DNA from 3 places in the Bradyrhizobium sp. AZCC 1693 genome. Region 2 is predicted to be linked to each of the others. Evidence: riboswitches for the same ligand, from Rfam matches in the RefSeq annotation. Region 2 holds a riboswitch; each other region holds the start of a gene.
What was found. Region 2 has a riboswitch for cobalamin ahead of V1293_RS21585 (TonB-dependent receptor domain-containing protein). Riboswitches for the same ligand answer to the same signal wherever they lie in the genome.
Positions count from the first base shown of each region.

Region 1 (10,367 bases), 650 kb from region 2:
TTTTCGTATTCAGCAGTTTCGACACCGGGCAGCCGGCCTTGGCCTTGCCTGCAAGCCCCTCGAACGTCGCCTTGTCCGCGCCCGGGATCTTCGCGTTCAGCGTCAGATGGACCGAGGTGATCGCAAAACCATCGCCCTGCTTTTCCAGCGTGACGTCGGCCTTGGTTTCCATGTGCTCGGCGGTGAGCTTGGCTTCGCCCAAAATCAGCGACAGCGCCATCGTGAAGCAGGCGGCGTGCGCGGCGCCGATCAATTCTTCCGGATTGGAGCCCGCCTTACCCTCGAAGCGGCTGGCGAAGCCGTAAGGATAATCGTTCAGCGCGCCGCTCTTGGTCGAAATCGCGCCCTTGCCGTCCTTGATGCCGCCCTGCCATTTGGCGGATCCTGATGTCGTCGTCATCGCATGCTCCTGATCAGGGTTGAACCCGTCGATAAGCCGCAGCGTGGCAAATGGTTGCGACAAAGGCGTGGCGCAAACAGGAGAGAAATTTCTAAGCCCCGACCAGCGCTTTCGCCGGCAGCACCGCCTGCACGACGAGGCCGCGGGCGCGGGCATCCATCACGCCGACGGCGCGCAGCGCCAACAACGTGACCGTTTGCACGGCGTCGCGCAGCTTCGCGGAATCGTCCAGGTTCTCGGGCGCCAGCGGGCCGACCAGCGATTCATGCAGCGCGCCGAGCAGCGCAGTCGCGGCGAGCGCCGTATCCTGCGCCGGCAGATGGCCTGCGCGCACCGCAGCGTCGATTCTGGCGGCTATCTCGCCGGAGATTTCGCGGCGGCTGGCGAGCCGCGACACGGAGACGTCGACATCGACAGGTTCGGCCAGAATGCCCCAGGCGAGCTTGCGCTGCGACAGCACATGCACGGCAACGGTAGTGACGGCGGCGGCAAGCGCCGAGGACGGCCCTGGAGCTGCATCCGCCGCGCGGCGGATCGCGGCCAGTTCGTCGCGCGACACTTCGGCGATCAGTTCGGAAATCAGCTCAGCCTTGGAGGGGAAGTAACGGTAGACGGTGCCGGCCGCGACATTGGCGCGGACCGCAACCGGGGCGATTTGCACCGCCGCCATGCCGCCCTCGGCCGCAGCGTCCCGCGCCGCCGCCAGGATGGCGCTACGCCGCGCCGCCAGCCGCTTTACGACCTGATGGGTTCGCCGATAGACCATGGCGCGTCTTCCGTCCCCAGCGCGCCCTCGAGCCCCGTGGAGCCTGCCAGAACGCGCACACCTTCAACACTTTGAGCGATAAGCACACTCACCGCTTTGAAGAAGTGAACAACTATTCACGCCTGATGACAAGACGATTTCAAGACTTTCCGAACCGTTAACAGGATCGCAACGGCGATCCGCTAGCTTGCCGAAAGGGCAGCCTCCGATTGTGCGCTCGGCCCTGAATGCGGCCATCGCGGGATGCCGTGCGGCTTCGACGAGAACCGAGCTATCCGGAGACCATTCCATTGCGGCGTAAAGTGGCGTTCCTGCTGGGTGGGGTGCTGATCGGCACGATCGGCTATAAGCTCGTGACCCCCGCCACTCCCCACACCGATTTTTCCGCAATTGAGCCGCCAGCACGAAACGAGCGGCCGTGCGGCCCCATATCCGGCAGGACAGCCATCATCGTCGTGCACGGCCAGAGCAACGCGGCCAACTTCGGAAGCGCGCGACACTCAGCGCGTGAAGCCGTCGACAATTTCGATCCCGCGACCGGCAAATGCTTCGCCGCAGTCGATCCCTTGCTCGGCACCGATGGCATCGGCGGGAGCTTTGCAACGCGTCTCGGCGACATCCTGATCCAGGCCGGACGCTACGATCGCGTGATTCTCGTCCCCCTTGCCAAGGGCGGCGCTTCGCTCTCTTTCCTGAACAACGAGGGAGCGGTTCTGATCACCAATGGCATCTCGAAGCTGAAGGCAGCCGGACTGACGCCGACGCATATTCTGTTTCAGCAGGGGGAAACGGATGCGGTATCGACGACGACTGCCGAAGAATATGCTTCGCTGTTGCATCAGTTGGCGAAGCGATTTCGCGCGGCCGGTTTCGATGCGCCTTTCTATCTGTCACGTAGCACAAAATGCAACTACGTTGGGCTGAACAACACCGCTGCGGTACGTGCCGGTCAACTATCCGCGGTCAATGAAGCCCTGAACATCCGCCCTGGGCCCGACACCGACACGATTGGAAATGAGGGCCGCAGTCCTGACGGCTGCCACATGAACGAGGCCGGCACGCTTGCGAATGCCGCCCTGTGGGCGGCGTTCATCCGATAGCGCGCGGTGATTAAAAGCGCGCGATAGCGCCGCCATCGCCTCGCGCCGTTCACGCCCCTGCCGCGACGAGTTTTGGCGCCGGCTCATGCTGCCACCACGATCCGGCGCGGCGCAGGATCAGCGTGGACAAGACCAGCGTGGCGCCAAGGCCGGTCGGAATACCCGTGAAGATGTAGCAGCCGATGAGAGCGACGACGGCGCCGAGCACCGGAAGCTCGTAGGTGTGAAAACCGGTCTTCAATCCGATGCGAACCAGGAAGGCGATCGGGATCGCCAACACCATCATGTCGTACATGAACAGATAGGGCGTGGTCAGCAGCGCACCGGCGGCGAGCGCTGCGGCCTTCAACGTGTAGGGCACGCGGCTTCGCCACATCAGCGCCAGCACCACCGCCACGGAGGCGGTGAGAACCCACTGGAATGCCCAGCCAAGCGGCTCACTGCCGCCGAAGTAACGCACCAGCGAGAAGATACTTTGCATCTTCCACCATGGGGCCTTGCCTTCGGTCAGGAAGGCTTGCGAGAATTTCGGCATCCAGTGGAAGAACGCCAGCCAGCTCTCGATACCGAAGGCAAGCCAGGAAGCGGTGGCCAGCACCACCGCCGTTACGCCGGCGCTGATGAACACGCGCCAATGCCCGGCTGCGATCAGCATGATGGGAAACAGCAGCCCGTATTGCGGCTTGTACGTCAAAAGCCCGAGACAGATGCCCGCCAGTACCGGCCGCATCGGAATCAGATAGAGCGTGCCGCCGATCAGCGCCGCGGTGAGGAATCCGTTCTGCCCGACCAGCGCATTGATGAACGCCATCGGAATGGCGAGCGCAAGCAGATAGCCGAAGTTGCGGCCGACGATCGCGCGCATCGCGACAAGGAAGGGCAGGAAGCTGACCACGACCCAGCCGATAAACGCGACCTGATAGGGAAGCTGCGCCAGCATGGATGCGACGAACAGGAATGGCGGCGGATAGTGCCAGGCAAAATAGCCGACAAAACCCTGGCCAAGTTTTGCGACCTCGACCTGCTTCTGGATGTCCCAGTCATAGGCCTGAGCCGGGACACCATCGAGCACCAGGCGGCCGGCCGCCCAGACGTTGATGAAATCGGTCGGGATGCCGAGCCCGTTCGGATCGTAAACCCACCAGTGTGAGAAATACGCCGACAGGCAAAGGCTCACGTTCGCAACCGCCAGCACTAAGCAGACCCTGACGAGCCACGCGGGAATTGCGGTTTGCTCCGGTGCGGGCTTGAAGGTGGAGTGAGAGGCGGCCATGCGACATCCTTGCTCGGGCGCCTGTCCCAAAGCGCACGCCCCTAAAGCAATAGACCGGGCCGAATTGAGGAAATCTTAAGTTTTAGCGCAGCAACGGCTGGATTTTATGTCGTCCCTGCGAACCGCAGGGACCCATACCGCGTGATCCATCAATGATGGCACCCAAAGGAGACGCCTACCCTAAATCATCAACAACGGCGGTTATGGGTCCCTGCGTTCGCAGGGACGACATTGTCGAGGGAGCCCCCCTACTCCCAGCTCAGCGCGCCGCCGTTCTGGTACTCGATCACCCGCGTCTCGAAGAAATTCTTCTCCTTCTTCAGGTCCATCGCCTCCGACATCCAGGGAAACGGATTTTCGGTCTCATTGAACAGCCGCGCCAGCCCGAGCTGCGCGCAGCGGCGATTGGCGATGAAGTGCATGTAGCTCTCGCATAGCGCCGCATTCAGGCCGAGGAAGCCGCGCGGCATGGTATCCCGCCCGTAGGCCGCTTCCAGCTCCGCCGCCTCGCGCACCATGGCGCGGACTTCGTCCTGAAACGCCTTGGTCCACAGATGCGGATTCTCGATCTTGATCTGGTTGATGACATCGATGCCGAAGTTCAGGTGAATCGATTCATCGCGCAGGATGTACTGGTACTGCTCGGCGATGCCGACCATCTTGTTGCGGCGGCCGAGCGAGAGGATCTGCGCAAACCCTGTATAGAACCACATGCCCTCGAAGATGACGTAGAAGGCGACGAGATCGCGCAGGAACGCCTGGTCGGCCTCCGGCGTCCCGGTCCTGAAATCGGGATCGTCGAGATGCTGGGTATGCTTCAGCGCCCACGCCGCCTTGTCGGTGATCGACGGCACCTCGCGGTACATGTTGAACAGCTCACCCTCGTCGAGGCCGAGGCTTTCGACGATGTACTGGAAAGTGTGGGTGTGAACGGCCTCCTCGAAGGACTGCCGCAACAGATACTGCCGGCACTCCGGATTGGTCAGGTGGCGGTAGATCGCCAGCACGATGTTGTTGGCGACGAGGCTTTCGGAAGCCGCGAAGAAGCCGAGGTTGCGCTTGATGGCGCGGCGTTCATCCTCTGTAAGGCCGTCGCGCGATTTCCACAGCGCGATGTCGGCCTGCATCGAGACTTCGGTCGGCATCCAGTGATTGTTGCAGCCGGCGAGGTATTTCTCCCATGCCCATTTGTATTTCAGCGGCAGCAGTTGATTGACGTCGGCGCGGCAGTTGATCATGCGCTTGTCGTCCACGGATACCCTGCCGCCGCTGCGGTCGATGGCGCCGAGGCCGGTTTGATCGGCCGCAACAGTGGTTTGCGCCACCAAGGGAGGCGGCATCCGGCGCACGGGCGCAGCGGGTTCTGACCAGTCGAGCATTGTCGGTTTCCTTCTTTTCTTGTCTGCTTACTGGCAGGCTTCGCATTCGGGATTGTCGATGGAGCACGCCACCGCGCCGGACAGGTCAGGCGCCGTGATGGCGGACGGGACGATGATCGGCCCAGCGGCCGACAGCGCGGGCGCGGCCGCAACGGCGTTGAGCTTGCCGTCGGTGCCCCGGAGCGTGGATTTTTCGACATGCGTCGCGCTGCGCGAGCGCAGGTAGTAGGTGGTCTTCAGCCCGCGCGCCCAGGCCAGCCGATAGAGCGCATCGAGCTTCTTGCCGCTGGGATTGGCGATATAGAGGTTGAGCGACTGCGACTGGTCGATCCATTTCTGCCGCCGCGAGGCCGCCTCGATCAGCCAGGCGCTGTCGATCTCAAACGCAGTGGCATAGAGCGCCTTGAGGTCGTCGGGAATGCGATCGATGGCGCCAACGCTGCCGTCGAAATATTTGAGGTCGTTGACCATCACCTCGTCCCACAGCCCACGCGCCTTGAGGTCGCGCACCAGAAACTCGTTCACCACGGTGAAGTCGCCGGACATGTTGGATTTGACGTAGAGGTTCTGGTAGGCGGGCTCGATCGACTGCGCCACGCCGCAGATGTTGGAAATCGTCGCCGTCGGCGCGATCGCCATCACGTTCGAATTGCGCATACCTGATGATTTGACGCGCTCGCGCAAGTGATCCCAGTCGAGCGCCATGCCGCGATCCATCGCGAGACCGCCGCGGGCTTCCGCCAGCAGTTCGATTGAATCGATCGGCAGAATGCCCCGGCTCCACAGCGAGCCATCGAACGACGGATAGCGCCCGCGCTCGGCCGCCAGATCGACCGAGGCCGAGATCGCGTAGTAGGAGATCATCTCCATGCTGGTATCGGCGAAGGCAACCGCCGCATCGGAAGCTATCGCGATCCGCAACGCCTGCAGCGCATCCTGGAAGCCCATCAGCCCAAGACCGACCGGGCGGTGCCGCAGGTTCGAGCGGCGTGCTTCCGGGATGGTGTAGAAATTGATGTCGATGACGTTGTCGAGCATCCGCATCGCAATGGCCACGCTGCGCTGCAGCCGCGGTTCATCCAGCCGCCCGTCCCGCACATGGTTGAGCAGATTGATCGAGCCGAGATTGCACACGGCCGTCTCGTCGTCGGAGGTATTGAGCGTGATTTCCGTGCAGAGGTTCGAGGAATGGATCACGCCGGCATGGCGCTGCGGGGAGCGCAGATTGCAGGGATCCTTGAACGTGATCCAGGGATGCCCGGTCTCGAACAGCATCGTCAGCATCTTGCGCCACAAATCCGTGGCGCGAACCTGCTTGAACACGCGGATCTCGCCGCGAGCCGCCTTTGCCTCATAGGCCGCATAGCGCTCGGCGAAGGGCTGGCCGTAGAGGTCGTGCAGATCGGGCGTCTCGTCCGGCGAGAACAGCGTCCATTCGCCATCGGCCTCGACGCGCTGCATGAACAGGTCAGGCACCCAGTTCGCGGTGTTCATGTCATGGGTACGGCGGCGATCGTCGCCGGTGTTCTTGCGCAGGTCGAGGAATTCCTCGATGTCGATATGCCAGGTCTCGAGATAGGCGCAGACCGCCCCCTTGCGCTTTCCGCCCTGGTTGACCGCGATCGCGGTGTCGTTGGCCACTTTAAGGAACGGCACCACGCCCTGGCTCTCGCCATTGGTGCCCTTGATGTGGGCGCCGAGCCCGCGCACGCGGGTCCAGTCGTTGCCGAGCCCACCGGAATATTTCGCCAGCAGCGCGTTGTCCTTGACCGACTTGAAGATGCCGTCGAGATCGTCGGCAACGGTGGTGAGGAAGCATGACGACAATTGCGGCCGCAGCGTTCCCGAATTGAACAGCGTCGGCGTCGACGCCATGAAGTCGAACGACGACAGCAGATCGTAAAACTCGATGGCGCGCGCCTCGCGGTCGATCTCGCGCAGCGCAAGGCCCATGGCAACGCGCATGAAGAACGCCTGCGGCAGTTCGATGCGGTTGCCGCGCTCATGAAGGAAATAGCGGTCGTAGAGCGTTTGCAGCCCCAAAAACTGAAACGCCAGATCGCGTTCCGGCTTCAGCGCTGCGGCGAGCTTCTTCAGGTCGAACCGCGCCAGATCGGGATCGAGCAATTCGACCTTGATGCCGGTCTTGATGTAGGCCGGGAAGTATTCGCCGTAGTGCACGGCCATGTCGGCCTGCGACGCGCTGGTCGGCGCACCAAGCACGAACGAAAGCACCTCGGTGCGCAGCTTGTCGAGCAATAGCCGCGCGCTGACATAGGCGTAGTCCGGCTCCTGCTCCACCAGCGTACGTGCGGCCATCACCGATGCCAGCGCCAGCTCGCCCTCGCCGATACCGTCGTAGAGATTGCGCTGCGTCTCGGTGAGCACGGCAGCGCCGCTGACGCCGTCGAGACCGGCGCAGGCTTCCTCGATGATAAGCGTCAGGCGCGCGATATCGAGCGGAACCTGAACGCCGCTCGCCAGCGTGACACGCAGCGCAGGCTCCCCCGACAGCTTGGCGGCATTGGCCGCTTCCTGCCCGGCGCGTTGTCGGGTGCGCTCCTCGCGATAAAGCACATAGGCGCGCGCGACCTTATGGTGCTCGCTGCGCATCAAGGCCAGTTCGACCTGGTCCTGCACATCCTCGATATGAAAGGTGCGGCCCTCGCTCATCCGGCGCGACAAGGCGCCTACGACTTCGGCGGTCAGTTGCTCGACGATTTCATGCACACGGCGTGAGGCGGCCGCGCCATGCCCCTCGACCGCGAGAAACGCCTTGGTCATGGCGACCGAAATCTTGCTGGCATCGAATTTCGAAACCGTGCCGTTACGGCGGATCACCTGCATCGACAGCGCACCTTCCGGCGAAGCTGACGATTCGGTACGCAACGCGAGAAAGGGAGCGGCTTTGGCTTCGGGAGAAACGAGTTGAGAAGATTGCGACATCGGCAGACCCCGTAGTGTTGTTGGGACTGGATGTCTTGAGGCGACGCTGCATTAAATTCCCGGCGCAAGGCACCGGCATGATTCTGCGAGCGACCGCCGGGACACCCCGCCCGTGGACGTTTTTTGGTGTCGCGGCAGGTCTCCTGGCTCGCAGGTCAGCGTCGTGCCCGGTCTTCCCAATGCGTGGCCGCATCAGTGACGTGAAATCGGGAACGACTCACTGCTTACAGTTGCGGGGGCAGCGCCGGATTCTCGCGCATTCGCGCGATACACCGGCTTCCCTCTTAGCCACCAGCTGTTGAGGTCTGGCGGACCGTGACATCTACATGTGGTAATATTCGCGAGGGAGTGTCAATGGGCCGTTAAGATCAATGCCCGCTATTCAAGAAAAAATTATCCGGCCGGTGGATGAGAAGCACGGGAACCTGATTCTTGCTTGGCTTGAAAGCCGTTTTCCCCGATATCCCGGCCGCTTCAGCTCATGACGTGGCATAGGGCGCGAATCGGGATCGCGTCTCGTCGATTCGAAGGGCCCGGCCAACCGGTGGAAACGCGCGTTGCGGACAATCCGGCCGTTCGCAAACCTTGCAGCCCATGCCGATCGGCGTCGCCAGCGACGGATCGATCTTGAGGCCCTGCGAATAGACGATTCGCTCCGCATGGCGAACATCGCATCCGAGCGCAACCGCAAACGTCTTGGCGGGCGCGCCGTACCCTCCTCGGCCGTGCGACACCGTCCGGGCAACCCAGAGATAGGTTCGCTCATCTGGCATCCGCGCCAGCTGCGTCAGGATACGCCCCGGGCTGGCGAAGGCCTCATAAACGTTCCACAGCGGACACGTCCCGCCGACCCGCGAAAAATGGAAATCGGTCGCCGACTGGCGTTTTGATATGTTTCCGGCGCGATCGACGCGAATGAAGAAGAACGGCACGCCCCGCGCATTGTGACGCTGCAGGGTGCTCAGCCGGTGACAGATCGTTTCAAAGCCCACGCCGAACCGGTGACTGAGCAGTTCGATGTCGTAACGGCACCGCTCCGCCTCGTCGAGGAAAACGGAGTAAGGCAAGATCAGCGCACCGGCGAAATAGTTTGCGAGTCCGATGCGGGCGAGACCGCGCGCTTCGTCGCTGGTGAACTTTGCCTTGTCGACGATCGACCGTATCGCCTCGTCCAGCTCCAGAATAGCGATCTGCGTCGCGAGCTGAAACGCCTGCTGGCCCGGATCAAGGCTCGGCGACAGCCGCAACGTTCGCGTGCGGCCATCGAACAGGCGCTGCGTTCCCGATCCCAGTTGGTCGATCGCGTCGATCAGGACAGTCACGCCATGCCGGCTTTCGAGATACGACACCAGGCCCGGCGTCATCCGTCCGATCGGCAATTCCATCCGGCCGGCGATCGCTTCCGCGGCATCGTCAAGCTCGGCAATGTGGTTGTGCTGCACGTAGAAGAAGTCGCGGACTTCCTCGAACGGCGTGGACGGCAGCACCGCCGCCGCGGCCTGGCGGTCCTCGCCGAGCCGCGCGGAAATGGCCGCATATTGCTCGGCGGCGTGGCGGTATTTGCGGTTGAGATTGACCAGCGCGCGCCCGACTGCGGGCATGTTCTGCGCGAGTTCGCGAAGCTCGGCGATTGCGATCGACTCTCCCAGTGAAGGGTCCGCCAGCGCTTCGCGCAAGTCCGAGATCAGGCGCGCTTCGTCGCCCTCGGCGAATGACTGCACGTCAAGGCCGAACACCGAATTTAGCGCCAGCAGCACCGGCACGGTGAGCGGACGCTGATTGTTTTCCAGTTGGTTGAGGTAGCTGAGCGAGATCCCGAGTTTGCCGGCAAGCGCCGCCTGCGTCAGCTGCTGCTCCTCACGCAGTCTTTTCAACCGCACGCCCATGAAGGTCTTTTTCATCGCATCACCTTCGCAAACTTTGCAAATCAGCCGGACTTTCTTCGCAAGACTATGCTTTTTCAGCCATTTCGACGATCCACGTTTGTAGATATTGCGAAGTCGTGAGGGAATAACAAGTCGTCCGGAGCAGGAAAATGCATTCAGCGGCGTCGCCAGACCTTCATCCCGACGAAACCCGGTTCGTGGAGATGGTGTTTCCGGAGCAGGCCAATCACTACGGCACGCTGTTCGGCGGCCATGCGCTTAGCCTGATGGGCAAGGCGGCATTCGTCACGGCCACGCGGCACGCGCGCCAGAGCGTTGTCATGGCGACCTCGGACAAGATCGAATTTCACGAGCCGATCCATGTCGGCGAACTCGTCGAACTCGTTGCCCAGGTCGTACGTGTCGGCCGCAGCTCGATGACGGTCGCGGTCGACATGATCCGCGAAGAGCTGATCACCGGCAGGCGGAAATCCGCGGTGCGCGGAACGTTCGAGATGGTCGCGGTGAACGAATTCGGCCGCCCGGTCCCGATCACGCAATCAACCATGACCGATCCAATCCAGAAGGAAGCTGCGTCTTGAAACAGCATCGCGTTCGTACGTTCAAATCGGCCGATC
Region 1 covers NZ_JAZHSD010000001.1:3,852,183-3,862,549, forward strand. The annotation lists gene V1293_RS18365 (OsmC family protein) at 1-400, opposite strand, end outside; gene V1293_RS18370 (TetR/AcrR family transcriptional regulator) at 492-1,166, opposite strand; gene V1293_RS18375 (sialate O-acetylesterase) at 1,457-2,266, shown strand; gene V1293_RS18380 (glycosyltransferase family 87 protein) at 2,316-3,539, opposite strand; gene V1293_RS18385 (ribonucleotide-diphosphate reductase subunit beta) at 3,788-4,918, opposite strand; gene V1293_RS18390 (ribonucleoside-diphosphate reductase subunit alpha) at 4,946-7,864, opposite strand; cobalamin riboswitch at 7,981-8,197, opposite strand; gene V1293_RS18395 (short-chain fatty acyl-CoA regulator family protein) at 8,344-9,765, opposite strand; gene V1293_RS18400 (acyl-CoA thioesterase) at 9,900-10,331, shown strand; gene V1293_RS18405 (MmgE/PrpD family protein) at 10,328-10,367, shown strand, end outside.
Region 1: it holds a riboswitch for cobalamin, as region 2 does, so the genes downstream of both, V1293_RS18390 (ribonucleoside-diphosphate reductase subunit alpha) here and V1293_RS21585 (TonB-dependent receptor domain-containing protein) in region 2, are expected to answer to the same signal.

Region 2 (10,367 bases):
GAGATGGAAATGGCTGGCCCAATGAGCGACGGAAATGGCAGCCAGCGTGCGCGGCGAAGTGTCCGCTTTGGCTTGTTGCGGTGCGGCCAGAATGTCGACCATGTCAGCTCAAAATCCCGTAGTTTTTACGGCCCGGCAGTGCGCTGGCGAAAATATAGGCCAGGCGTTATTTGTCCATGAATAGAGCTGCATGGCTGCCCCTGCGGAGGGCAGGCCGCGCAAAATGCGTCATTGAATCAGGAAGACAAGGGCCGCCGGCACGGCAATGGTCGGACATGCCTGATCCCTTTGGGTGGGCAAAAGCGCGCTTCGCGCCGTGCCCACCCTTTGTCCTCGACCGCGATACTGAATGGTGGGCACGCTTCCGCCTTCGCTCGTTGAGCTACGGCGGACAAGTCGCTTTGCCCACACTTCTGTAACGGGCCTCGATTAGTCAATCCCTTTGCGTTGTCCGCCCGCCGGGGTCTCGCTTCTGTACGGGGTCGGCGCAGGGCCGCCACCTGATGGGGTTGGAAGAGGATAGGTCGACCAATCTACGTTGAGCGTGCTCACGAGGCGACCTGGTGGGCAACGGCCTGACCTGATCCATCGTCCCGGCGAAGGGACTTCGCTTCGAGAAGGCCTGGTGTCGTGACCCGCCCGAAAACTGCTGTTTCTCCCTGTTAGGCTGCCGCCGCAGCGGCGTTGAAGGGTGTTCCGTCGGCGAGCATGCGGTGCATGATCACCGCGAGCCGGCGCGCCAACGCCACCTTGGCTTTGCTCATGCCGGCGCGCTTTTTGATCCGCATGGCCCAGCTCTTCAATTGCGAACAGCCCTTGAGCGGCTTGGTCAGCATGACGTTGGCAGCCTCATAGAGCGCCGTGCGCACCGAGGCGTCACCGATCTTGCTGATCCGGCCGGTGTAGTCGGTCTCACCGGATTGATGCTTCTTCGGGGTCAACCCGAAATGGGCTCCTGCCTGCTTCGACGATTTGAACCGGGTCGGATCGTCGATTGCGCTGGCATAGGTCAGCGCCACGATCGGGCCGACCGCCGGGACTGACGTCAGCAGCCGTGCCTGCGTATCGGACCGCACCATCCTGCGGGTTTGCTTCTCGAAAGCTGCGAACTCGGTCCGCAGCACCGCTCGCACCGCCAGCAGCGCCTTGGCGATCATTTGCAGGTGCGGATGGCCGTCCACGAGTTCCTCGATCCGTCCCGCGAAAGTCTGCCCGGTCGTCTTGCCAACCTTGAGGCCAAAACCGCGCAGGATCCCGCGCAGGCTGTTCTCGACGTCGAGAAGCTTCGATTGCACCAGCTTGCGGGCGGTCAACAGCGATCGGGTCTCTTGCGCACTGATCGATTTGCAGTGCACCGGCCGGAACCAGCCCAGCCGCATCAGTTGCGCAATCCCGCGTGCATCGTTGCGATCCGACTTGACCGGCATCGCCTCGAACGCCTTCCGCACGTGCCGCGTCTCGAGCAGCTCAACGGCGAGGCCGGCCGCCTTCATCCCCGCAAACAGCCATTGCGACAAGGGCCCGGCTTCCAGCCCGATCCGCTCAAACTCAAAGCCAGACTGCCGGAACCAGGCGATCAGCGCCTCCGGCTCGCTGGCCACCCTGGCCTCGCGCAAAATCTTGCCGCTTGCGTCAACAACACACACGCTCGAGCATTCCAATGACACGTCGATTCCGGCATAGTGGTTCATGGTCGTCTCTCCTCGATGCTTGGAGCGAGGCTCATCCCTCTGACTCCGTAACACCATCAATGTGAGGGACGACCGCCCGCCTTCCAAGCAAGCCGCGCGAAGCGCGCTACCCAACAGCGCCGTAGCAAGCGCGGCTTGCTTGGAAGGCGGGCCGGGGCCCGTTACCCCATCTACGAAGTGCCGCTACAACGGTTCATCATCGTTGCCGGTGCGATCGCGCTTCGGCGTGGCGATATCGCCGTCCTCGTAGTCGTCATCCTCGACCGGCGCACGCTTCGGCTTTTTCGGTTTGTCGTCCGCCGGCTTCGGAGGCTCGTTCCTTCTGCCAGTTCCGCCCATGTGATGCCTTTTTCGCCGGATGAATCGACGTTGCTCTGCATGCCGATTCGGAGTATCCGCATGACCTCAATCTGATCGCGTTGGGCCGGCATGTTAGCGCCGACCACAAGAACTTTCCTGCCCTTTTTGCGGCGTTCAGTCCAAAAGGGCTTTCACACGGAGCCAGCATGAAGAAGCCCCGCCCTGCGGCGGAAGAACCGCAGCCGCGCAAAGCCGTCCGCGCCGACAAGGCGCCGACCACCGGTTACTCGCTGGTGGTGGACGGTCATTTCAAATCGCATCACGACACGGTCGAGGCCGCTGAAGAAGCCGGCATGGCCCTGAAGAACAGGTTCCAGATGCTTCAGGTGCAGGTCTACGATGCCGAGAACAAGACGCGTTCGATGATCGATTGGCCGGGGCCGGCGTAAAACGCTTGCGGATATCTGACCGACTTTTTGTCTCGGCCCGGCAAAAGCGCAAAGCGCGTCTTCGCGCTTTTGCCCCGGGCGTGACGAGACATCCGTAAGAGTCCGATCTCAGGTTCGCCGTCCGCCGTTCTGCTGGCTCGCCAGCCACTCGGACAAGGCCGCCGGCTTTTCGTCCGGCCGCTTGGTGCTTGCGTGCGCTTTCTTTGCGGTCCTCGCAGCGGGAGCACGTTGCGGCTCGGCTGCCTCGCGCGCGAGCCGCAACGCCTTCAGCTTCGCCATATTGTCGAGCACAGCCTTGGCGCTGGCGTCGCGTTCGGCCTTGCCGGATCTTGCGTCCTGAGCGGCCTTTGCCACCTTGTCGGCGCGGGCCTGGGCGCGATCACGATCTTCTTTCGTCATTTCAGGTCAGCCTTTTTTCGCGGCCTTGGTCTTGGCCTTGCTCTTGACCGCCGGTTCCGGCGGGTTTTCACGGTCGGCCGCTTCCTTCGCCAGACGCAGTGCGCGCAGCTTCTCGGTCCGCTTCCGGATCGCGACATCGGCGGCCGCGATCTCGGCCATTGCCTTGATGCCTTCGACTTCCTGGGCGCGCTTGCGATTCAGCCGGATCTCCTTCAATTCCGCGGCGCTCTTCGGCTCATCGTCCATGTCATACCTCTGAAATCACGACAGATATCGTCGAGCGGTCTTTCGGCCGGTTTACCACGGATCGGGGCGCAGAGGACGTTATTTTCGGTCGAAAAAGCCGCACTTTCTTGTCAAATCAGCCCTCATGTTGAAGGGCCGCTTCGTCGTCAGCCTCGTCCGGGGCCGCTTGATCGAGGCTCCCGAGCCAGGCGCTCAGCGCCGCCGACGCATGTCCCTGCGACTTCATCTGCCGCAACGCAATACGGACGCTGATCCGGCCGTGGCGGTCACTGGCCAGGGCCGTGGGCGGCTCGCCGGCAAGCACGGCATCGATCACCCGCCGCTTGGTCGCAAGCGCTGTGGGATCGCCGCATGCGGCCATCATCCGCTGAAAGGCTTGATAGTGCGTGGCGTCGAACGGCCGGGCCTCACCCAGGCCATCGCGCGCCGGATGCGGTGGATAGAGATGGGCGCAGGGGATCCACCCCTGAGGCACCGGCTCGGTCGCGGGATGGGTCCGGCCGCTTTTCAATAGCCTCGGCAGCACATGCGTGTGCGGTCCTTCCGGGCTCTTGCCCGACGGCGGCGGGATCGGCTGATAGACCTCGATGCGGCCGAGCCGGCTGATGAAGACGCGGTGCGGATTGGCCGCGAGGATCATTGCCATGGCGGGATTGCCGGGCTCGAACACGGCGCGGCCGGCGTGCTCACGTAGTTGCGCGGCGAGGCTGCGGTCGCCGATTCGAATACAGCAATCGATCTGCAGCGCGCCGAAACCCAGATCGAACAGAACAGAATTCCGATCTTCCTCTCGCGGCGCTTCGTGATCCGGGCCGATCTCCGTCAGCGCGACGCGCTGGTGCATGGCGCAATCATCTCGCGGCAGGCAAAGCGCGATCCTTTGATTCCACCCGGTCCTGGTGATGCCCTCCGACGCGAAAGGGCGGATGGCGGCATGAGATTTGAGGGCAATGCCGCCGCGGGGCGTCACGGCCGAAACGGCTTCCGCCGACTGGACGAGGCGCACCGGCTCGTCAGGGTCGCGCGAAAATTCGGCAATGGCGCCGAAGGTGCCGAGGCTCCATTGCGTATCGGGATTGGATATTTCCCGCTGCAGCAGGTCGATGGCTGCGGCGCTCATCGCAGCCTGCGGGAACGAAAGCGAGTGAGGCATGAAAGGGCATTCTCCCGGGCAATATGCCCAAGAGAATACCGTCTCGTCAGGTCAGGACAAGCCGGTCCGGCGTGGCGCCGAACCGGCTGCTTCGGTCAGAACGTCGCGCCGGCCTTCACCATGTAGGTCCGTCCAGGCAGGGGATAGGCCGAGAAGCGGCCGTCGGTGAACGTGCTCGCGATCGCGTAGTCGTAGTACAGCGCATTGAACAGGTTGTTCACGCTGAGCGACCAGAAGAAGTGCTCATAGGCACCGCTCAGCTTGAAGTCGACCGTGGCATCGGCCGGGATGCGGCGCTGGGTATTTTTCTGATCGTTGTCCATGAAGCGTTCGCTCCAAGCGCGCACCGTCGCGTCCGCCACGAGATAGTTCTGCCAGATGTTCCACGTCACGCCGCCACTGGCCGTGTAGCGGGACACCAGCGGAACGTCATTGCCGGCGAATTGGCCTTCGCGAAACACCGCCCGGGTGTAGGCCACGCCGCCGCGGAGCGTAACGCTGTCGCTGACGCGCAGCGACGCGCTGGTCTCGGAGCCGTAGCGGCGGGTCGGATCGAGATTGACGTTATAGAACAGCGCCGGGACGAAATGGATCTCGTTCTCGAGGTCCATATTGTAGATGCTCGATTGCATCTGGAAGCCGCCCGACTTGATGCGGAAGCCGCCTTCGACATCGTGAGAGGTTTGGGTCTTCAGCTTGAAATTGCCCGGAATCGGGGTGAAGAAGACCGGATCGAAGGAGGGGCCGGAAGATAATCTCTCGTCGACATTCGGCGTGCGGAACGCGCGGGCGGCACGACCGAATATCGAGAAGACATTGTTGAAGCGATGTTCGAGGCCAAGATGCAGGGCGTACTGGGTCTCGCTGCTATCCAGCGGAAGGTTTTGAGCGCCGCAAGTAAAAAAAATGGCGCAATTCGGCGGATCGTTAAGACGATCCCTTGCGCTCAGGGTGGTGTTCTGGACCCGCGCGCCATACGAGAAATCGGTCGTCGGCAACAGCCCGATAGTTTGCTGCCAGTAACCAGCAAGTGTTTTCTGCGAAAGATCATAGGTATGGATCGGCGGTGTGCCCTTAAATTCCGGCCGCTCCTGGTGGAACGTCGCATCGTAATAATCGATGCCTGTCAGGATCGAAGAGGGTAGCCCAAACATCACATTTTTGACGCTTAATCGAGGCGTCAGCGACCATGTCTGCAAATGGCTGTCGACGTAACTGTTACTGAAGGGATTAAAGAAGGCGGCCTGCTGCTTCTTGTCCCGCACGCCACCATCGACGATGAGATCGACGCCGTTCATCAGGGTTTTGGTGAATCCAGCGGTGGCGCTGGCTCCCTGCTGGTTGCCGTAGTCGAACGGTGTGCTGGTGCCGCGGCGGTTGGTGACTAGCTCGTTGAGACCGATGGAGGGGTCCACCAGCCTGCCGCCGGGGAAACCCAGCTTCTGGTCGTCGCCGGTCACCGTAAGGAAGGCTTTGAGGTCGGGAGTGGTGTAATTGAGATTGCCGACCCCGTTGCGCTGGTCGAGCGCATTATTTTCACGATAGCCGTCGGACTTGATGGCGTTGCCATAGAATGAGGTCGACCATGGTCCCGAATTCAGCGCAGTCGAAACCGAGGCCATGCGCTGATTGAAGGAGCCGACACCGGCCTCTGCGCGCATCGCAACGGGTGGGCCGCCGACGCCGTTCTTCAGGACGATATTGATGACGCCGCCGACCGCGTTGTCGCCGTAGAGCACCGCGCCGCTGTTGCCGCGCGTGATTTCAATGCGCTCGATCGAATCGCGCGGAATGGTCGAAAAATCGACACCCGCCATGTCGATGTCGTTGAGCCTTCGGCCGTTGATAAGCACCAGGGTATTTGAGGTCGCGAAAGCGCCGAATCCGCGGAGGTCGACGCTGGTCTTGGCACCGTTGACGCCGCCAAACAGGCTGGTCAGCTGCACGCCGGGCGTTTGCGCGATGATTTCCTGCAACGTTTGTGCGGGCGAATGCGCGATCTCTTCGGCGGTAATAACGGTCGACGCCGTGCCGACGATGCCTGAAAACTGGCGGCCGCCACTGTCGCCCGCGCCTTGCGAAACGCTTTGCGATCCGACGTTCGAGCCGGTCCCGGCTGCGGGTCGCGTGCCAGTCGACGGCGCAGCCGCCGGTACAACGCGGCGCGAGGTTGATGGCTCATCGTAGATCGGTTTGGCGCGGGTCCGGTTCGGGTCGGTGGGCGAGGTTACCTCGATCGGCGGCAATTGCTCGGACGGCTGCTGCTGCGCCTGCGCGCCGGTAATGCCAAGCGATACGATGGGCACCAGGAAACTGGAGGCAAGCCAGTAGCGGCGCCGTCGCACGGTGGCTGTGATGGTGGAAGGCATGGTTCAGACCTCGGGATGACGTCAGTGGCACGTCACAGCGAACCAAGTCTCACCATGTGCTTTGAGCAGCTCAGGTGAAGCTAATGCCTGTACTCCCCGACCGACATCTTCGCGTGTGACCACGGCTGACGGCAGGTCTCCTGGCTCGCGGGTCGCTACCCTTCGTCGCCTTCCCAGGACCGAGATTCCCAGTGGCCTATGACGAAGGATTCGCCGCTTACAGTTGCGGGGGCAGCCGCGGAATTGGGGGACTTCCCCGCACCGCATTCCCTTTTGATCCCCAAAACGGGAACCGTCGGGAACTATGGTAGAAGTTTGTTAAAGTCTGAGTCAATCCCGCCACGGGCGCGCGCGGTCCTCACTGGACGAGTGCGCTATTTTTGCCGCATGAGCACGCCTGCCTGCTCCTTGCCTGAGCTCCTGTACCGGGGCGGGTAAAACTGCTTTAGGACGATCGATGAGTGTTGAGACTGTTGCCGTGACCAACGAGGATGCCGCGCGCCGGCGGATCGGCGCTGTGGCGGCGCTTTCTGTCCTCGTTGTTCTGCTGATGCTGATCTCGCTGGGTATTGGTCCGGTGCGGCTGTCGCCGCTTGCGGTGGCGGAAGCTTTGCTCGGCGGGGGCAGCGAGGTGTCGCAGGTGATCGTGCGGGAAATCCGTCTGCCGCGGACGCTGCTGGCGTTGGCGATCGGGGCCATCCTCGGCCTGTCGGGTGCGTCGCTGCAGGGCATGCTGCGCAATCCGCTGGCCTCGCCCGACCTGTTCGGCGCGCCGCAATCGGCCGCCTTCGGCGCGGTGCTGGTGATCGCGCTGGGGCTGGCCGATGTCCGCTCCTACGCGCTGCCGGTGGCGGCGATCTGTGCGGCCTTCTGCTCAGTGTTCGTGCTGCTTTCGATTGCCGGCCGCAACGCGGGGCTACTGATTCTCATCCTGTCGGGACTGGCGATTTCGAGCTTTGCAGGCGCCGCGACCGCGCTGGTGATGAACCTTGCCACCAATCCCTTTCTGGTGCTGGAAATCGCGTTCTGGCTGCTCGGCTCGCTGGAGGACCGCAGCTTTCAGCACGTGATGCTGGCGCTGCCGTTCATCATTGCCGGCGCGATCATCCTGTTCAGCCAGCGTCATGCCTTTCGCGCGCTGAGCCTGGGCGAGGAGACCGCGCAAAGCCTTGGCGTCGATGTCGGCCGCCTGCGCCTTTTCGTGATTTCGGGCGTCGCACTCGGGGTCGGCGGCGCGGTCGCCGTCACCGGCACCATCGGTTTCATCGGGCTGGTTGCGCCACATCTGATGCGGCCGCTGATCGGGCATGACCCGGGGCGGCTTTTGGTGCCGAGCGCGCTCGCCGGCTCGGCACTGCTGCTGGCGGCCGATATTGCGGTGCGCATCATCCCCTCGACATCGGATATCAAGGTCGGCGTGCTGACCTCGATCATCGGCGTGCCGTTCTTCCTCTATCTGATCATGCGCGAGCGTCGCGCACTCGGCGGAGGTGTCGCATGAGTGAAGCAGCACTCCTGACCGCAAGGGGACTCGGCGTGCGCCTCGCCGGCCGGATCGTGTTGAAAGACGTTTCGCTCGCGCTGTCGGCCGGCCATCTGGTGGCGTTGGTCGGGCCGAACGGCGCCGGCAAGACCACGCTGTTGCGCGCGATGGCGGGATTGATCCCGTCCGAAGGCGAGATCGAAATCGGCGGCCATACGCTGGCTTCGCTGCCGCTGCGCGAGCGCGCAAAACGCTTCGGCTACTTGCCGCAAGGGCACGTGGTGCACTGGCCGCTGCCGGCGCGAGATATCGTGGCGCTCGGCCGCTATCCGCATGGCGCCACCGATCCGGCGCGCCTGTCGCCCAAGGACGCGGAGGCGGTGCTGCGCGCGATGCAGGCGGTCGATGTGATGGAGTTCAGCGACCGTCGCGTCACCGAACTGTCCGGCGGCGAGCGCAGCCGCGTCGCGCTGGCGCGAGCGCTGGCGGTGGAGGCGCCGGTCATCCTGGCCGACGAGCCGACCGCCTCGCTCGACCCGCGCCACCAGATCGACGTCATGAAGAATTTACGCGCGACCGCCGACAAGGGCGTGCTCGTCATCGTCGTGACGCATGATCTGGGCCTCGCGGCGCGGTTTGCCGACCATGTGCTGGTGCTGTGCGAAGGCCGCCTGGTCGCGCAGGGCGCGCCGGCCGCGGCGCTGTCCGAGCAGGTGATGGCTGATGTGTTCCGGATCTCGGCCTATCGCGCGGAATTCCAGCGCGAGGCTGTCATCGTGCCTTGGGCGGATATCTGATGCGACGGCGGCTGAAACTTCTGGTCACGATGATGGTGCTTGCGATGCCGGGCAGCGCCGCGCTCGCAGCCAGTCTGCCGCGGCTGGTGTCGATGAATGTCTGCACCGATCAATTGCTGCTGACGCTGGCCGACCCCGAACAGATCCTGGGATTGAGCCGGTTTTCGCGGGACGGCTGGCAATCGCAGGCCGGCGACATCAGCCGCTATCCGGTGTTGTCCGGGGGAGCCGAGGACGTGCTGCTCATCCGACCCGACATCGTCGTCGCCAGCGCGTTCGACAAGCGTTCGACGCGGGAGCTGTTGAAGGCCAAGGGGCTTCGCCTCGCCGAACTCGCCGTGCCGCGAACCCTCGACGAGGCGCGGCAGCAGATCCGCGAGGCCGGCGACATCACCGGACACCCCGATCGTGCGGCGGCGGAAATCGCGCGGCTCGATGCGGCGCTGACGCGCGCCCGCCACGCGGTCTCAGAGCGGCATTATCGCGTGCTGCCATTGTCGCGGCGCGGCTGGGTCGCCGGTAGCGACAGCTTTGTCGGATCATTGCTCGGCGAAACCGGGCTGCGCAGCGCGGCCGGCGATCTCGGCTTTGCCTTCGGCGGATTTGCCTCGCTGGAGGCGATCGTGAACTTGCGGCCCGACTTCATCGTGGTTTCGCAGGCCGGCGACACAGCGAGAGACGACGGCCAGGCGTTCCTGCTGCATCCGGCGCTGGAGCGCTTCTACCCGCCGGAAAAGCGCATCGTGATTCCGGAGCGCATGACCGAGTGCGGTGGCGTGCTGCTGGCGGATGCGCTCGACGCGCTGACGGCGGAGGTGAAGCGGGTGGGGCGGTGATGTCCCCGGCAAAACTATCTCGTCGTCCCTGCGAACGCAGGGACCCATAACCACAGGACGTTGTAATCTGGAGAAGGCGTCGACCACTGCCTTGAATCACAGGGGCCGCGGCGTATGGGTCCCTGCGTTCGCAGGGACGACAAAAATTACTCGATCACCACCGGTCCACCCACCTTCTTCCACGCATCGATACCGCCTTCGATATGCGCGGTGTTGGCCAGCCCCGCGTTCTTCGCCGCGGCCACCGCCATCGCCGAGCGTTCGCCGAAGGCGCAGAAGAACACCACGCGGCGGCCGGTGGCGGCGGCGACTTCGCGCAGCATGCCGCCGGGCTTGAGGCTCTCGGCGATGCCGGGGTAGGGCGCATGCAGCGCGCCGGAGATCGTGCCGTGCTTGGCGCGTTCGCTGGTTTCGCGCAAATCGACCAGCAGGATATCGGGCCGGCCCAGACTGTTGATCGCGTCGCGGGCGGAGAGCGCGAGCCCCTGCTTGGCAAGCTCCTCCTGGTGCAGGCCGACATGCATGTTGGCGGGCACGGCGACGTCCATCATCTTCGGGTTCGGCAGCTTCAGATTGGCCATCAGCTCGATATATTCGTCGACCGAGCGCACCTGCAGCCGCGGATTGTAACGCCGCTCCTCGCC
Region 2 covers NZ_JAZHSD010000001.1:4,502,009-4,512,375, reverse strand. The annotation lists gene V1293_RS21620 (MFS transporter) at 1-102, opposite strand, end outside; gene V1293_RS21615 (IS110 family transposase) at 663-1,691, opposite strand; gene V1293_RS21610 (hypothetical protein) at 1,875-2,030, opposite strand; gene V1293_RS21605 (hypothetical protein) at 2,198-2,440, shown strand; gene V1293_RS21600 (hypothetical protein) at 2,549-2,839, opposite strand; gene V1293_RS21595 (transcriptional regulator) at 2,846-3,085, opposite strand; gene V1293_RS21590 (DUF6925 family protein) at 3,201-4,238, opposite strand; gene V1293_RS21585 (TonB-dependent receptor domain-containing protein) at 4,334-6,607, opposite strand; cobalamin riboswitch at 6,721-6,919, opposite strand; gene V1293_RS21580 (FecCD family ABC transporter permease) at 7,065-8,108, shown strand; gene V1293_RS21575 (ABC transporter ATP-binding protein) at 8,105-8,887, shown strand; gene V1293_RS21570 (ABC transporter substrate-binding protein) at 8,887-9,723, shown strand; gene V1293_RS21565 (MBL fold metallo-hydrolase) at 9,870-10,367, opposite strand, start outside.

Region 3 (10,367 bases), 640 kb from region 2:
TTCGCGCCCTCGACATCGAAGAACAGCCGCACCCCGTTCACGGATACGTGCATGAGCGGATCTCCATCGATTTGTGAACGGTCCGCCGGGCCCAGCGGCTTGTCTTGAAGCGGATACTAAACCATACCGGAACTCAGCGAACCGAATCGGAAACGCCAGTCACAATTCTGGCGTACTCCCTATCTCAATAGTGTTCTGCTTTCGTTTGACACGTGATTTTCGTCGTCAGGGCAAAATGTCATCCAGCTTCCTCAATGCTTCCGGCGCCGCGGCGATTGCTGCGATGCTGGCTTTGTCTGTGCAGACCTCGTCCGCACAGATCACGTTCCCGTGGGAGCGTTCTCCGCAAGGATCCCCGCAGGTCCAGGCGCAGTCCGACGACGCCGACCTGGAGATGCGGATCCAGCGGCTGGAAAATCAGCTCCGGCAACTGACCGGCCAGAACGAGGAGTTGCAGTACCGTAACCGCCAGCTAGAGGACCGGCTCCGTCAGCTTGGCGCCGCACCGCCCCCGCCGGGTGGCCAGCCCCCGGGTGCGCAGCCCAGCGTGGCCGCGGCGCCGCCTCCAGTTCAGCCCGGCCCGCCGCAGGGGGCGCGCCAGCCGCAGGGCTATCCGCAAGCCCAAGGGGGCTATGACCAGCAGCCGCAGATCGCATCGCCCGCGCCGATCGTGCAGGACCCGGCAGCCCCGCAGGCAGGTGGCCGCCGTCGCGGTGATGCCTTCGATCCCAGCCAGAATCCCAACGCGCCCGGCGCGCCGCGCGCACTCGGCGGTGGCCAGATGCCGATGTCGAGCGAAGCGGCGGTCGGCGGGCCAGGGGGGCGCGGTCCGGGCGAGCCGCTCAATCTCGGCGGCCCGCGCGATCCCGGTGGCGCCTTGCCGCCGCCGGGCGCAGCCGCACCGCCACCGCGCGGCCCCGGGCCCGGCGCCAGCGCCGCGCTGACCACGTTGCCGCCTTCGGCCACGTCAAAGGACGAATTCGATCTCGGCATCGGTTACATGCAGCGCAAGGACTATGCGCTGGCCGAAGAGACGATGAAGAACTTTGCGCAGAAATATCCAAGCGATCCCTTGATCGCGGATTCGCAATACTGGCTCGGCGAAAGTTACTTCCAGCGCCAGCAATATCGCGACGCCGCCGAAGCGTTCCTCGGCGTAACCACCAAGTTCGACAAGTCGGGCAAGGCGCCCGACGCCCTGCTGCGGCTCGGCCAGTCGCTGGCGGCGCTGAAGGAAAAGGAAGCCGCCTGCGCCGCGCTCGGCGAGGTGACGCGGAAATATCCGCGCGCATCTTCCGGCGTCAAAGCCGCCGTCGATCGTGAGCAGAAGCGGGTTAAGTGCTAAAGCGGAAGCCGGTCGAGGCCGCCATCGGCCTCGAATAGACTGGCGATGCCATGCCTGACAACGAGCCTGACGACGACCGCGCGCCGATCTCGGTACAGCAAGCGAAAGACCTGTTCGCGCATTGGAAGGCCGCGCCTGCGCTCGTGCTGGCGGTATCCGGCGGTCCCGATTCCCTTGCCCTGATGTGGCTTGCCGCCCGCTGGCGCCGCGCGCTTTCGCGTGGGCCGCGATTGATTGCCGTCACCGTCGACCACGGCTTGCGGGTGGAGGCCGCGCGCGAGGCGCGCGACGTCAAGCGTCTCGCACGCACCCTCGATCTGCCCCATCGCACGATGCGCTGGAGCGGGGCCAAGCCGAAAACCGGATTGCCGGCCGCGGCGCGCATGGCGCGCTATCGTCTGCTGGCGAAAGCCGCGCAAGCGAGCGGCGCGACGCACATTCTCACCGCCCATACCCGCGACGACCAGGCCGAGACGCTGTTGATGCGGATGTTGCGCGGCAGCGGCATCGCCGGTCTCGCGGCGATGGCGCGCGAGACCGAGCGCGAGGGCGTGTGGCTGGCGCGGCCGTTGCTGGACGTCCCGAAATCGCGACTCGTTGCGACGCTGGGCAAGGCGAAGATCGCCTTTGCAGACGATCCCACCAATCGCGACATGAGCTTCACGCGGCCGCGGCTGCGCGCATTGATGCCTGTTCTGGCCGAGGAGGGCGGCGACAGTCGAAGTCTGGCGCGGTTGGCATCGAGGGTGGCGCGGGCGAATGCCGCGATCGAAGTGCTGGTCGATGGGGCCGAGCGCTACCTTGCCCTGAGGGACCATCATGATGTCTCGCGTTTCGGATTCGATGCCGGAGCTTTTGCCGGTCTGCCTGAGGAGATCCGCCTGAGGTTGCTCAAGCGCGCGATCGACCGGGCCGGCTACGAGGGAACTGCGGAACTCGGCAAGCTGGAAGCCCTGTTGTCGGCCTTGGACCGGGCCATTGCCGACGGTGAGAAGCAGGCGAGGCTGAAGCAGACCCTTGCCGGGGCGGTAATCAGCCTGAGCGGCGGACGAATTCACGTCGATCCGGCGCCGCAGCGCCGGGGTGGGAAGGCGTGAGAAGCGGCCCTATATCGCGATATCCCCGAATAATCCGGCAGGGCATCTTAACCACCCCGTGGAAACCCCGGATTTTGCGCCATTTTTTGACCGGGAATTGCGCTAGGATGCGCTAAATAGTCCTGCGTCGTTCCCTTGGCATCGACCCGGGCGCCACCTAGATTGGGTGCAGTGGACCGGGGATTCTCGCCTCACTACCCAAAGAATACTCAAGGGTTACTGCCAAGGACATAGGGCCGCGATCCGCGCGACCACGAAGGAAGATCAATGAACGCCAATCTGCGCAACTTCGCCCTCTGGGTCATTATTGTCTTGCTGCTGTTGGCATTGTTCACGCTTTTCCAGAATCCCGGTCAGCGCACGTCTTCGCAGGACATCTCGTTTTCGCAGCTGTTGAGCGAGGTCGACCAGAACCGCGTTCGCGACGTCGTGATCCAGGGGCCGGAGATTCACGGTACCTTCACCAACGGCTCCTCGTTCCAGACCTATGCACCGAACGACCCGACGCTGGTGAAGCGTCTGTATGACGGCAAGGTCTCGATCACCGCGAAGCCGCCCGGCGACAACGTGCCGTGGTTCGTGTCGCTGCTCGTTTCCTGGCTGCCCTTCATCGCGCTGATCGGCGTGTGGATCTTCCTGTCGCGTCAGATGCAGGGCGGCGCCGGCAAGGCGATGGGCTTCGGCAAGTCGCGCGCCAAGATGCTGACGGAGGCCCATGGCCGCGTCACCTTCGAGGACGTCGCCGGTGTCGACGAGGCCAAGCAGGACCTGCAGGAGATCGTCGAATTCCTGCGCGATCCCGGCAAATTCCAGCGCCTCGGCGGACGGATTCCGCGCGGCGTGCTGCTGGTCGGCCCTCCCGGCACCGGCAAGACGCTGATCGCGCGTGCGGTCGCGGGCGAAGCCAACGTGCCGTTCTTCACCATTTCCGGCTCTGACTTCGTCGAAATGTTCGTCGGCGTCGGCGCCTCCCGCGTCCGTGACATGTTCGAGCAGGCCAAGAAGAACGCGCCCTGCATCATCTTCATCGACGAAATCGATGCGGTCGGCCGTCATCGCGGCGCCGGTCTCGGCGGCGGCAATGACGAGCGCGAGCAGACGCTGAACCAGTTGCTGGTCGAGATGGACGGCTTCGAGGCCAATGAAGGCGTGATCCTGATTGCGGCGACCAACCGTCCCGACGTGCTGGATCCCGCGCTGCTGCGTCCCGGCCGCTTCGACCGTCAGGTCGTGGTGCCGAACCCTGATGTCGTCGGCCGCGAGCAGATCCTGAAAGTTCACGTCCGCAAGGTGCCGCTGGCGCCGGATATCAACCTCAAGACCATTGCGCGCGGCACACCGGGCTTTTCGGGCGCCGACCTGATGAACCTCGTCAACGAGGCCGCGCTGACCGCCGCCCGCCGCAACAAGCGGATGGTGACGCAGGCCGAGTTCGAGGAAGCCAAGGACAAGGTGATGATGGGCGCCGAGCGCAAGTCGCTCGTCATGACCGAGGAAGAAAAGCTGCTGACCGCCTATCACGAGGGCGGCCACGCTATCGTCGGCCTTAACGTCGTCGCGACCGATCCGATCCACAAGGCCACGATCATCCCGCGCGGACGTGCGCTCGGCATGGTGATGCAGTTGCCCGAGCGCGACAAGCTGTCGATGTCGCTCGAACAGATGACCTCGCGGCTGGCGATCATGATGGGTGGACGCGTTGCCGAAGAACTGATCTTCGGCCGTGAGAAGGTCACCTCGGGCGCCGCCTCCGACATCGAGCAGGCGACGCGGCTGGCGCGCATGATGGTGACGCGTTGGGGCCTGTCCGAAGAGCTCGGCACCGTGTCCTACGGCGAAAACCAGGACGAGGTATTTTTGGGCATGTCGGTGTCGCGCACGCAAAACGCGTCGGAAGCGACCGTCCAGAAGATCGACTCCGAGATCCGGCGTCTGGTCGAGGACGGCTACAACGAGGCCACCAAGATCCTTACCGAGAAGCGCGAGGACCTCGAGACGCTGGCCAAGGGCTTGCTCGAATTCGAGACGCTGTCAGGCGACGAGATCGTCGACCTTTTGAAGGGCAAGAAGCCCAACCGCGAGTCGGTGCTGGAGCCGAGCACGCCGCGCGCCTCCGCCGTGCCGCCCGCCGGCAAGCCGCGCCCGCGTCCCGATCCGGACCCCGGCCTGGAGCCGCAGCCGCAGGCGTGAGCAGATTGCATCTGAACAGAAAACGCGGCGGAAACGCCGCGTTTTTTTGTCTGCGCTGTCGTCATTGCGAGCCACCCGGTCGGCGCGCAGCGCCGCCGGATGACAGGCTCCGCGAAACAATCCATCTCACAGCGACGGGACAGAATGGATTGCTTCGCTTCGCCCGCAATGACGTGGTTGCCGCCACGAGGCGAGTTATGCCTTCGCCGGAGCGCCGAGATGCACGGCCAGGATATGCTCCGGCGTCTCTACCACTTCGATCGTCTCCCCGTCGCCACCGACAAAGGTGAGAACGGTGCGCTCACCGTCCCTCGACATGCTGCCGACAAGCGCGATGTTGATGTGGATGGGCTGCCCCGTCTCGAAGCTCGTGCATTCAATCCAGAAGCGCATCGCGGTCTCCTTCGATCTCCCGCAATCATCATAAGGACAGTCGTGGGACGGGCAAAGCGCAGCGTGCCCACCATTCACGCTGACGGTCTCGGAAAGATGGTGGGCACGGCGCTTGCGCGCCTTTGCCCACCTTACGAAGCTGCAGCAAGATTAGAGACGGGGCGCGGTTCGCGCTAGGCGGATGCCCGCAATTCGCGGGCAGCCGCGACCATGTTGACGAGCGCGGGCCGCACCTCTTCCCATTTGCGGGTCTTCAGTCCGCAATCCGGATTGATCCAGATCTGGGCGTCGGATAGCCGCTTCCGGGCCAGCCTGAGCAGGGCGGTCATCTCTTCGATATCGGGCACCCGCGGCGAATGGATGTCGTAGACGCCGGGGCCGATTTCGTTCGGATAACGGTAGTCCCTGAATGCGTCGAGCAATTCCATCTTCGAGCGCGAGGTCTCGATCGAGATCACGTCGGCGTCCATCGCACCGATCGCGCCGATGATGTCGTTGAACTCCGAGTAGCACATGTGGGTGTGGATCTGGGTCTCGTCGCGCACGCCGGACGAACAGAGGCGGAAGGCGTCGACGGCCCAGTCCAGATACGTCTTCCATTCGGATTTGCGCAGCGGCAAGCCTTCGCGCAGCGCCGCCTCGTCGATCTGGATCATGCCGGCGCCGGCGGCTTCGAGATCGGCCACCTCGTCGCGGATCGCGAGCGCGATCTGGCGGCAGGCCTCGCTGCGCGGAATGTCGTCGCGGACGAACGACCAGTTCAGGATGGTGACCGGACCGGTCAGCATCGCCTTCATCGGCTTTTTCGTCAGTGACTGGGCGTATTGCCACCACTCGACCGTCATCGGCTTCGGGCGCGAGACGTCGCCAAACAACACTGGCGGGCGGACGTAGCGCGATCCGTAGGATTGCACCCAGCCGTTTGAGGTGAACGCAAAGCCCGCGAGCTGTTCGCCGAAGTACTGCACCATGTCGTTGCGCTCGAACTCGCCGTGCACGAGCACGTCGAGACCGATGGTTTCCTGCCACTGCACCGCGCGGGCGGTCTGGTCCTGCAAATAGACCTTGTAGACTTCATCCGTTAGGGTTCCGCTGGCGTGCGCGGCGCGGGCTTTCCTGACTTCGGGCGTCTGCGGGAACGAGCCGATCGTCGTGGTCGGGAAAGCCGGCAGGTTGAAACGCTCGTGTTGAACGCCGGCGCGCTCGGCGAATGGGCTGGCGCGGCGACGCATCGCGTCATCGACGCCGGCGATGCGCGCCGCCACCTCCGCATCGTGAATTCGCGGCGAAGCGTTGCGCGCGGCAGCCGCGCGGTCCGAGACACTCAGGGCGGCTTCGACGCTATCGCGTCCACCGGCGAGCGCCGTCCCGAGCGTAGTCAGCTCCTCGAGCTTCTGCACCGAGAACGCCAGCCAGCTCTTGATTTCGGAATCGAGCTCCGTTTCAAGCGCCAGATCGATCGGAACATGCAGCAGCGAGCAGGAGGGGGCGATCTGCACGCGGTCCTTGCCGAGCTTCGCGATCACGGGTTCGAGCCGGTCGAGGATCCGGCTCAAATCCGCGCGCCAGATGTTACGGCCGTCGATGATTCCAAGCGACAGCACGCGGTCTTTTGGAAAATCGGCGAGGCCATCGATCTGATCAGGCGCGCGTACCAGATCGAGATGCAGGCCGGCGACGGGCAGCGCCAACGCAGCGTCGCTGTTGCCGCCCAGCCCGCCGAAATAGGCCGCCAGCATGATCTTGAGCTGCGGCACCGCGTTGGCGATCTCACTATAGGCATAATGCAGCGCCTGCCGGGCGACGATATCGAGGTCGAGCACCAGACATGGCTCGTCGATCTGCACCCATTCGGCGCCCCGATAGGCCAGTTCGCGCAGCACGTCGATGTAGACCGGCAGCAACCGGTCGAGCAGCGACAGCGGATTGAAACCGGCATCCTTGCTCTTGGCGAGCTTGAGGAACGTAACCGGGCCGACCAGCACGGGACGGGTCTGATAGCCCAGCGCCTTGGCTTCCTCGTATTCCTCGATCGGCTTGCGCGAGGCGAGGGTGAACTGCTGATCCTTCGTCAGTTCGGGCACCATGTAGTGGTAATTGGTGTCGAACCATTTTGTCATCTCCTGCGCCGGCACGCCGTGCGCGGCCTCGTGCCCGTGATCGATATGACCGCAGCTAGCCTCATGCGTTTTGCCTTGCGCGCCGCGAGCCATCGCAAAATAGGTCGCGAGCGGGACCTGCCCGCCGTTCCAGCGATAGATTTCCGGTATCGCGCCGACCATCACTGACGTGTCGAGCATCTGGTCGTAGAACGAAAAATCGTTCGACGGGATCACGCTGACGCCGAGTTTTTTCTGGCGCGCCCAGTTGGCGGCGCGAAGACCGGCGCCGGCTTCGATCAGCGCCTTCTCGTCGGTTGCTCCCGACCAGAAACTTTCCAGCGCGAATTTCAGCTCGCGGCGCGGGCCGATACGCGGCGTGCCCAGGGAGGCAACGGGAAGCGCGGAAGTGGAGATCGTAGTAGACGATGTAGAAGAAGTCATTGGCTTAACCCCAAAAGTTGGGGGCAAAGGCCGAAGTGACACGTCTGGACTCCGCGTACGGCAGCGCGCGCGGAATCGCAACCGCACCACCGGGACACCCCGCCCGAGGACGTGTATGTTGTCGAGGCAGGTCTCCTGGCTCGCGGGTCAGTGCTGCTGTCCGGCCTTCCCGAGACCAATTGTGGTCTCAGTGGCTTTGTTGGACAGCGGCTCGCCGCTTACAGTTGCGGGGGCAGCTCCGGCTTTGGCTTTTCGGCCGCACCGGCTTCCCTCTTAGCTTCGGGCCGAACGAGCCCGAAGAACCACGACGGATTCAGTTAAGGTCAACGGCGATCTCAGTCAATACGGGATCGGGTGGCGTTCGCCGTATCACCTTTTCAATGAATTCCGTTTCGACCAGCCAGATAGCGGAACCGTTCACCTCTCGGGCATGCCCGCGGGGACGATGGTTTTGACGATGGAGGCGTCGAGCGCCTCGTAATCGTGCAGCCCGATCGCTGCGTACAACTCGGCGCGCGTCTGCATCTGGTCGAGCATCTTGCAGGTGCTGCCGTCGCGCTTGAGGGTGGCGAACAGATTCTGCTGGGCCCTGTTGGCGACGCGGAGCGACGACACCGGCCAGATCACCATGCGATAACCCATCGCCTCGAACTCGGATGCGGTGAAGAACGGCGTCTTGCCGAACTCGGTCATGTTGGCCAGCAGCGGAACGCCGGGAATGCGCCTGGCGAACTCCTCGAACATCTCGCGCGAAATCATCGCTTCCGGGAAGATCGCGTCCGCTCCCGCTTCGAGATAAAGCTTTGCGCGCGCTACTGCGCCGTCGATCCCTTCGCTCGCCGCGGCATCGGTTCTCGCGATCAGATAGAGATGACGCCGCGCCTTTGCGGCGGCGGCGACCTTGGCTGCCATGTCGTGCGCGTCCGCCAGCTTCTTGTCGTTGAGATGGCCGCATTTTTTCGGAAGCAACTGGTCCTCGATATGAACGGCCGCAGCACCGGCATCCTCGAAAGTGCGCACCATGTTCATGACATTGAGCGCCTCGCCATAGCCGGTGTCGCCATCGACCAGCACCGGCAGGCCGCCGGCGCGCGCCACCTGGCGGATGAAGAAGGCGACTTCCTCGATGGTGATGATGCCGAGATCCGGCAGGCCCATCGAAGCCGTCATCGCCGCGCCCGACAGATAGAGCGCGGAAAAGCCGGCGTCGCGGGCCTGCAGCGCGGCCATTCCATTATGCGTGCCCGGCATCTGGAGAATGCCCGGTCTGTCCAGGAGGTCGCGGAAGCGAGCCCCGGCCGGCTTGTCGGCTAAGTCTCTACCCAGGAGATACACCATGGTTGCCTCCTTACGCGGCGCGTGGGGCGATGGCGGCTTTGCCACGCTCATGCAGCGGCACGAACTTCAAATTCTCCGGGCCGATATAGTTCGCGGCAGGGCGGATGATCTTGTTGTTGATGCGCTGTTCCATCACATGCGCTGCCCACCCGGACGTCCTCGATATCACGAACAACGGCGTGAACATCGCGGTCGGCACCCCCATCGCGTGGTAGGAGACCGCGCTGAACCAGTCGAGATTGGCGAACATCTTCTTGGCGTCGGCCATGACGGCCTCGATCCGGTCGGCGATTTCGAACATCCGGGTGCTTTCGCCCTCGATGCTGAGGCGGCGCGCGACTTCCTTGATCACCTTGTTGCGTGGATCGGCGATGGTGTAGACCGGATGACCGAAGCCGATCACGACCTCCTTGGCCGCCACTCTGCGGCGGATATCGGCCTCTGCCTCTTCCGTAGTGCCGTAGCGCTTCTGCACTTCGAAGGCGATCTCGTTGGCGCCGCCGTGCTTCGGCCCGCGCAGCGCGCCGATCGCGCCTGTTATCGCGGAATAGAGATCCGAGCCGGTGCCTGCAATCGAGCGCGCGGTGAACGTCGAGGCGTTGTACTCGTGCTCCGCGTAGAGGATCAGCGAGGTATGCATCGCGCGCTCGTGCGATGGCGGCGGTTTCCTGCCATGGAGCAGGTGCAGGAAATGCGAGCCGATCGAATCGTCGTCGGTTTCGACGTCGATCCGGCGGCCGTGGTGGGCGTAGTGGTGCCAGTACAGCAGCATCGATCCGAGCGAGGCCATCAGCCGGTCGGCAATGTCGCGGGCGCCGGGCTGATTGTGGTCATGGGCCTCCGGCAGGATGCAGCCGAGTGCAGAAACGCCGCTTCTGAGAACATCCATCGGATGCGCGGCGGCGGGCAACAATTCCAGCGTCTGCAACACCGCTGAAGGTAACCCGCGCAGCGCCTTCAGCTTGGCCTTGTAGTTTCTGAGCTCCGACAAAGTGGGCAGGCTGCCGTGAACCAGGAGATACGCGATCTCCTCGAACTCGCAGCTTTCGGCGACATCGAGAATGTCGTAGCCGCGATAATGCAGGTCGTTGCCGGTGCGGCCGACCGTGCACAGCGCGGTGTCGCCGGCGATCACGCCGGAAAGCGCGACCGATTTCTTGGGCGAAGGCTTGATGTCCGTCATCTCAATCTCCCTTATCGATTACCGGCGTCGCGCCAGTCGAAGATTCCGTGCGTCGATGTCGCGCCGAGGAATTTTGGATCGACTGTAAAAGTGAGGTCGGTCAGTTCACCCGCCTTCAGCGACGCTAGCCTTTCGACCGTTGCGACGAAGCGATCCTGCTCGGTCGCCGCGATCACGCCTTCCGCCAGGTTGCGGAATTTCCGGATGTAGTCCGGGCGCTTGAACGGGCGGGCCCCCAGCGGATGTGCGTCAGCCAGCGCAATCTCGTCGCTGATGAC
Region 3 covers NZ_JAZHSD010000001.1:3,863,770-3,874,136, reverse strand. The annotation lists gene V1293_RS18445 (alpha/beta fold hydrolase) at 1-32, opposite strand, end outside; gene ybgF (tol-pal system protein YbgF) at 236-1,345, shown strand; gene tilS (tRNA lysidine(34) synthetase TilS) at 1,396-2,442, shown strand; gene ftsH (ATP-dependent zinc metalloprotease FtsH) at 2,710-4,632, shown strand; gene V1293_RS18425 (hypothetical protein) at 4,828-5,025, opposite strand; gene metE (5-methyltetrahydropteroyltriglutamate--homocysteine S-methyltransferase) at 5,199-7,568, opposite strand; cobalamin riboswitch at 7,677-7,890, opposite strand; gene prpB (methylisocitrate lyase) at 7,986-8,906, opposite strand; gene prpC (bifunctional 2-methylcitrate synthase/citrate synthase) at 8,917-10,089, opposite strand; gene V1293_RS18405 (MmgE/PrpD family protein) at 10,101-10,367, opposite strand, start outside.
Region 3: it holds a riboswitch for cobalamin, as region 2 does, so the genes downstream of both, metE (5-methyltetrahydropteroyltriglutamate--homocysteine S-methyltransferase) here and V1293_RS21585 (TonB-dependent receptor domain-containing protein) in region 2, are expected to answer to the same signal.